3 regions of the Serratia proteamaculans genome follow, and region 1 is predicted to be linked to each of the others. Evidence: predicted binding sites of a transcription regulator. Region 1 holds the regulator's gene; each other region holds the start of a gene.
What was found. The regulator PurR, encoded in region 1, represses purine synthesis genes. The targets are predictions, from matches to a motif close to CANGCAAACGTTTGCNTG.
Positions count from the first base shown of each region.

Region 2: the regulator PurR is predicted to act here: its motif matches at 1,065-1,082, upstream of cvpA (colicin V production protein).
Region 3: the regulator PurR is predicted to act here: its motif matches at 748-765, upstream of purM (phosphoribosylformylglycinamidine cyclo-ligase).

Region 1 is NZ_OX461105.1:2,377,712-2,379,983, forward strand. It holds gene punR (DNA-binding transcriptional activator PunR) at 1-660, shown strand, start outside; gene purR (HTH-type transcriptional repressor PurR) at 657-1,682, opposite strand; gene cydH (cytochrome bd-I oxidase subunit CydH) at 2,006-2,095, shown strand; gene sodB (superoxide dismutase [Fe]) at 2,152-2,272, opposite strand, start outside.
Region 2 is NZ_OX461105.1:3,759,640-3,761,911, forward strand. It holds gene purF (amidophosphoribosyltransferase) at 1-485, opposite strand, end outside; gene cvpA (colicin V production protein) at 507-1,007, opposite strand; gene dedD (cell division protein DedD) at 1,240-2,004, opposite strand; gene folC (bifunctional tetrahydrofolate synthase/dihydrofolate synthase) at 2,005-2,272, opposite strand, start outside.
Region 3 is NZ_OX461105.1:3,985,295-3,987,566, forward strand. It holds gene upp (uracil phosphoribosyltransferase) at 1-594, opposite strand, end outside; gene purM (phosphoribosylformylglycinamidine cyclo-ligase) at 850-1,887, shown strand; gene purN (phosphoribosylglycinamide formyltransferase) at 1,887-2,272, shown strand, end outside.

The DNA of each region.
Region 1 (2,272 bases):
ATTGCCGTGGACATCATTGTTAAACCTCAGCGCTGTCGCCAACTGGTGCTGGATTTTTACCGCCATTTCCCCGACGTTGAACTGATGGTGCAACCGGAGGTGTTTAACGGTGTGTGGGATGCGCTGGTGGATGGGCGTGCCGATATGGCGATTGGGGCGACGCGGGCAGTGCCGGTCGGCGGCGGGTATGCTTTTCGCGATATGGGGGATATGCGCTGGTTGTGCGTGGTCAGCCCGCAGCATCCGCTGGCGGCGCTGGAAGGGCTGCTGAACGACGATCAGCTTCGGCCTTTCCCATCGCTGTGTCTGGAAGATACCTCACGCAACCTGCCCAAACGAGTCACCTGGACGCTGGACAACCAACGGCGGTTGGTGGCGCCGGACTGGGCCTCGGCGTTGGATTGCCTGTGTGCAGGCCTGTGCGTCGGCATGATGCCTGCGCATCAGGCATTGCCGTTGGTGCAGCGCGGGGAACTGGTGGCGTTGCAGTTGCAACAGCCGTTTCCGGCCAGCCCTTGTTGCCTGACCTGGCAGCAGAATACGCCATCACCGGCGATGGCCTGGCTGTTGGACTACCTGGGGGACAGTGAAACCTTGAATCAGGAATGGTTAAGCGAAGTGACGCCGGAAACCGCAGAGGCTTCCGGCGCTAACGACTAGCGGCGGTAATCGATGAAAGGGCCGTCAGCGACCGAGCGGCGCTCAACCAGCTTGGGATGCACTTCAATCACCTGCGACTCTTCGCGCTTGCTGATGATACGGTCCAGCAACATGGTGAATGCCATCTCACCCAAACGCTCTTTCGGTTGATGAATGGTGGTCAGCGCCGGGGTGAAATAGCGGGCGTTACGTACGTTATCGTAGCCAATCACCGAGATGTCCTGCGGTACGCGCAGCCCAAGTTCATCGGCGGCGCAGATCGCACCCATCGCCATGATATCGCCACCGCAGAATACCGCGGTCGGGCGATGCTTCTGCGACAATATCTGGTGCATGGCCTTGTAGCCGGATTCTGGCTCAAAGTCACCCTGGACAATCCATTCGTCGCGAACTTCGATATTGGCTTCTTCCATGGCCTTTAAAAAGCCCTGATGGCGGCCGCCACCGGTATTACGCGCCAACTGACCCGGAATGGCGCCGATATCACGGTGGCCGCGCTCGATCAGATAACGCCCGGCCAAATAGCCACCTTCGAAGGCATTATCGATAATGGTATCGGTAAAATCACCGCGCGCGGTACCCCAGTCCATCACCATCATTGGGATGTTGCGATAGTCTTCCAGCATGCCGAGCAATTGGTCCGGGTATTCCGAACACATGACCAGCAGACCATCGACGCGTTTTTGTGCCAACATCGCCAGATAGGCACGCTGTTTGTCCAGATTGTTGTGCGAGTTACACAGGATCAGCGTATAGCCTTTGCTGTAGCAACTGTTTTCCACCGCCTCGATCACTTCGGCAAAGTAGGGGGCTTCGCTGGAGGTCGCCAGCAAACCAATCGATTTGGTGTGATTGACCTTCAGGCTACGCGCCACGGCGCTGGGTGAATAGTGCAGCTCTTTAATCGCGGCAGCCACGGCCGTTTTTGTCTCTTCGGCGACGAAACGAGTCTTATTGATGACGTGCGAAACGGTGGTGGTGGAAACGCCAGCGCGTTTGGCCACATCTTTAATCGTTGCCATGTAAAGAATGACTCCTGAACTCACATGTTGCAGCATGTAAGTGTGATGTTAATCGTTTGCCTGCGTAGATCCTTCTCCAAAGAAGCGAAAACTGAGTTTTTAGTGTGTTGAAGTCGTCAGCGCTTGGTCAGGAGGGGCATTTTGCCGGTACACAGTTGTGAACTGCGAATTTTGTCCCATATTGAACAAAAGGGGAAGAGGTAATCGATATAATAAACCGGGAAATGATAACAAGATTTTATTGGCTAACTGTGTGAAAATGGTTTGACGCATTAATTGTGTGCCTTTTACCCTTGGGAAACCCAATCTGAAAAGGAGTTGTAATGGATACCGATCTGAAAATGTCACTGTTCACCACCGTCTGTGCGCTGGCCGTGATTATTGCTTTCAGCTTCACCGCTGCTTTGAACTGATCCCCTTAAGTAAAACAGGCGCAGCCCGCTGCGCCTGATTGCTCTTTCCCTCAGCTTTACGCCAGGTTTTTCTCCACAAATGCCCAGTTAACCAGCGCCCAGAAGTTTTCCAGGTAGGCCGGCCGCGCATTGCGGTAATCGATGTAGTAGGCGTGTTCCCAAACGTCGACGGTCAGC
Region 2 (2,272 bases), 1.4 Mb from region 1:
TGATGCATGGCGGCAACGGCGGTGAAAATGTTGTCGGACTCCAGCGGATAATGTTGGAAACGGTCCAGCTCACTGGCCAGTACGTTCAGCAGGATCTCGGAATCGGAGGTGGTGTTGATATGGCGGCGGCCGCTTTCAAACAGCTTTTGGCGCAGCTCATGGGCGTTGGTCAGGTTACCGTTGTGGGCCAGCGTAAGGCCGAACGGCGAGTTGACATAGAAAGGTTGAGCCTCTGAGGCACTGGAGCTGCCAGCCGTCGGGTAGCGCACATGGCCAATACCCATGTTGCCCTGCAAGCGCTGCATATGGCGTGCCTCAAACACATCCTTCACCAGACCGTTGGCTTTACGCAGACGGAACCCATTATGGGCATCTATGGTGACGATGCCTGCGGCATCCTGGCCACGGTGCTGAAGCACCATCAACGCATCATAAATCGACTGGTTTACCGGCATAAAACCGGCGATACCGACAATACCGCACATGTTGTCTTTTCCTCATCAGCGCTACCGCCCCGGTAAATGGGTCGGCAAGAAACTCGACGTGCTCTGCAGGTAGTCAAAGAACCACCTGATGATGTAACTGAACTGGGGGATCAGCTGCGACTGTTTCCAGTCGGTACTTTGTGAAAAGCCGGTAAAGGTATCCAGGAAAAACAGTATCGCCGAAACGATCAACACGCCGCGCAGTGCGCCGAAACAGACGCCCAGCACCCGGTCGGTGCCTGATAACCCGGTTTTCTCTACCAGTGAGCTAATCACATAGTTAACAATAGCGCCTACGATCAGGGTCGCGATAAACAAGATGGCAATCGCGATGCCGTTTCGCACCAGTTCATCTTCAAAACGAGTGAAGTAGACTGCAAGGTAAGAGTAAAAATGGCTGGCAACAAAAAACGCACATCCCCATGTCACAAGTGACAATGCTTCGCGAACAAACCCTCGGATCAGGCTCACCAGAGCCGAAAATCCAATCACCGCTATAATGACGTAATCAATCCAGACCATGAACTATTCCAATGATGAATCGCCCCTGCATCCATTTCGCGGCGAATTCTAACAGAAAACGTAAACGTTTGCGTAGGGGTTTTCCTACCACGTTACAAATAAAAAACGGCGATAAAAAAATTCCCAATCGCCGCGCCTACATAGGCCATTTCAGCTACGAAAGGCACATTATTTTTAATGATTATATCGGCATCCATCGTTTCAGGGGCACAGCATGCTGTGCCCCCTCATCTTAACGTACGCCGTACGGCTTCACCTGACCGCTCAAACCACTGATCGAGTTCAGCGCGGACAGCGAAGACTGCAGCTTCTGTTTCGAGGCGTCCGGACCGACATAAATCCGGGTGATCTGCCCCTGTACCGGCGTTGACGGCACGGTAAAGGCGCGATAGCCGGACAGCCTGAGCGATGCCACCACCTCATTGACCTTGGCGGCGTTCTTCAGCGCGCCGAGCTGCACCACATAAGCCTGCCCCGCCGGCGCTTTCTCTTCCGCCGGCTTCTGCACAGGTGCAGGTTCAGGCTTGGGTACTGGCGTTGGCTCAGGTTTCGGCTCCGGCCGGGTTTCAGGTTTCACCACCGGCTTCACTTCTACCGGCTTCGGCTGCTGCACCGGTTTTGGCTTCACCTCTACCGGTTTCGGTTTTGGCTGTGGCGTCGGCTGTAGTGTCGGCTGTGGACGGGTTTCGACCTGCGGCGTAACCAACGTCGGCTGCTGCGTCGGCTGGCGAACTGCCTGCTGCGCTGCGGCCTCATTGGCCGCCTGCTGCTCAACCAACGCGCCCGCCCCTTCCGGCGGCTGTGCCGGTAGCGGTTGGCTTACCGGTGGCAGCACGTCGTTTTCTTCCACATCACCGGCCTTTGGCACCAATGGAATGGCGGCGAATTCGTCCTCATAATGCTTCTTTTTACCGTCCAGCAGCCCTGGCAGGATAATCACCCCCAGCGCGACCAAAATAACGGTACCGACCAATCGGTTTTGAAATTTACTTGCCACTCACACTCCCCGCATCTCGTCTAACGCCGCCATAACCTGTGCAACGGTGTGGAACGATCCACAGACGATCACAATATCCTGAATATCTGCGTCCTGCATAGCCTGACGCCAGGCAGTTTCGACATCGGCAAACTGCCGCGGTTCCGTCAAATATTGCGCCAACAGTTCAACGCTGGCCCCGCGCGGCCCGTCCAGCGGTGCGCAATACCACTCATCGACCTGCTCACTCAAACAGGCCAGGGTGCCGGCGATGTCTTTATCCGACAAC
Region 3 (2,272 bases), 1.6 Mb from region 1:
ACCCAGGCCCGGCACGATGTAGCCCTTGTCATTCAGGCATTGATCGATAGAAGCGGTGTACAGCTCGACGTCCGGGTGTGCTTTCTCCAGCGCGGCGATACCTTCTGGGGCCGCTACCAGTACCAGCACCTTGATGCTGTTGCAGCCGGCTTTCTTCAGCAGATCGATAGTGGCGATCATCGAGCCACCGGTCGCCAGCATCGGGTCAACAACCAGGGCCAAACGCTCTTCGATATTGGAAACCAACTTTTGGAAATAAGGTACCGGCTCCAGGGTTTCTTCGTCACGGTAAACGCCAACCACGCTGATGCGTGCGCTAGGGACGTTTTCCAGCACCCCTTCCATCATGCCCAGACCGGCACGCAGGATAGGCACAACGGTAATTTTTTTCCCTTTAATCTGGTCTATTTCAACCGGACCACACCAGCCATCGATGGTCACTTTCTCTGTTTCCAGATCGGCGGTCGCTTCATAGGTCAGCAAACTACCCACTTCCGAAGCCAGCTCACGGAAGCGTTTGGTGCTGATGTCATTTTCACGCATCAGGCCAAGCTTGTGTTTCACCAGCGGGTGTTTCACCTCAACGATCTTCATCATTTTTCTCCTATTAAGGTGGTTGACGGCCAAAAAAATCGCCGGATTATACCTCCTTTTGCCGACTGCGCCACCCACTATAGCCCGATCGGGATCAACAAAAGATTGAATAACAGTATAGATGACGAAAAAGCGGAGCTGGTTCACAAGCCACTCGCAAACGTTTGCCTGCGCTGTTAGAATTGCCGCGCCTTAGTCCGGAATCAATGCCGGATGCACAGTTTTCAAACCGCAAACCGTCGTGGGGATCGCGCAGTGACCGACAAAACCTCTCTCAGCTATAAAGACGCAGGTGTCGATATCGATGCTGGCAATGCATTGGTAGACCGCATCAAAGGTGTAGTTAAACAGACCCGCCGCCCTGAAGTGATGGGTGGTCTGGGCGGTTTTGGCGCCCTGTGTGCGTTGCCGCAGAAATACCGCGAGCCGATTCTGGTGTCCGGTACCGACGGCGTAGGCACCAAGCTGCGTCTGGCGATGGACCTGAAACGACACGACACCATCGGCATCGATCTGGTTGCAATGTGTGTGAACGATTTGGTGGTACAGGGCGCCGAGCCGCTGTTCTTCCTGGATTACTTCGCGACCGGCAAACTGGACGTGGACACCGCGGCCAGCGTGATTACCGGTATCGCCGAAGGCTGCAAGCAGTCTGGTTGTGCGCTGGTTGGGGGTGAAACCGCCGAAATGCCGGGCATGTACCATGGTGAAGATTACGACGTGGCCGGCTTCTGCGTCGGGGTGGTCGAGAAATCCGAAATCATCGACGGCAGCAAGGTTCAGTCCGGCGATGCCTTGATCGCCCTGGGCGCTTCCGGCCCGCACTCCAACGGCTACTCGCTGGTGCGCAAAATCCTGGAAGTCAGCAACACCGACCCAACCACCACCGATCTGGAAGGCCAAACGCTGGCTGACCATCTGCTGGCACCGACCAAGATTTATGTGAAATCCGTGCTGGAGCTGATCGAGAAAATCGACGTCCATGCTATCGCTCACCTGACCGGTGGCGGCTTCTGGGAAAACATCCCGCGCGTGCTGCCGGAAGGTATGCAGGCGGTGATCGACGAATCCAGCTGGCAGTGGCCGGCCGTCTTCACCTGGCTGCAGCAGACCGGTAATGTCAGCCGTCATGAAATGTACCGCACCTTTAACTGTGGCGTGGGCATGGTGATCGCACTGCCGGAAGAATTGGTTGAATCCGCCATCGCATTGTTGACTGCCTCCGGTGAAAAAGCCTGGAAGATCGGTAAACTGACCGCTTCTTCTGACGAACAACAAGTGGTCATCAACTGATGAAAAAGATCGTGGTGTTGGTCTCCGGCCAGGGGAGTAATCTCCAGGCGCTGATTGACGCCTGCCAGCAGGGCCGAATTGCCGCCGAAATTGTGGCGGTATTCAGCAACCGGGCACAGGCTTATGGCCTGCAACGTGCAGAAGCGGCAGGCATTGCCGCCCATGCGCTGGATGCCAAGGCCTTTGCCGACCGTGCGGCGTTTGACGTCGCACTGGCGGAAGCCATCGACCAATACCAACCCGATCTGGTGGTACTGGCCGGCTACATGCGTATTCTCAGCCCGCAGTTCGTACAGCGCTTTACCGGGCGCATGCTGAATATCCACCCTTCCCTGCTACCGAAATACCCGGGGTTGCATACCCACCGGCAAGCCATAGACAACGG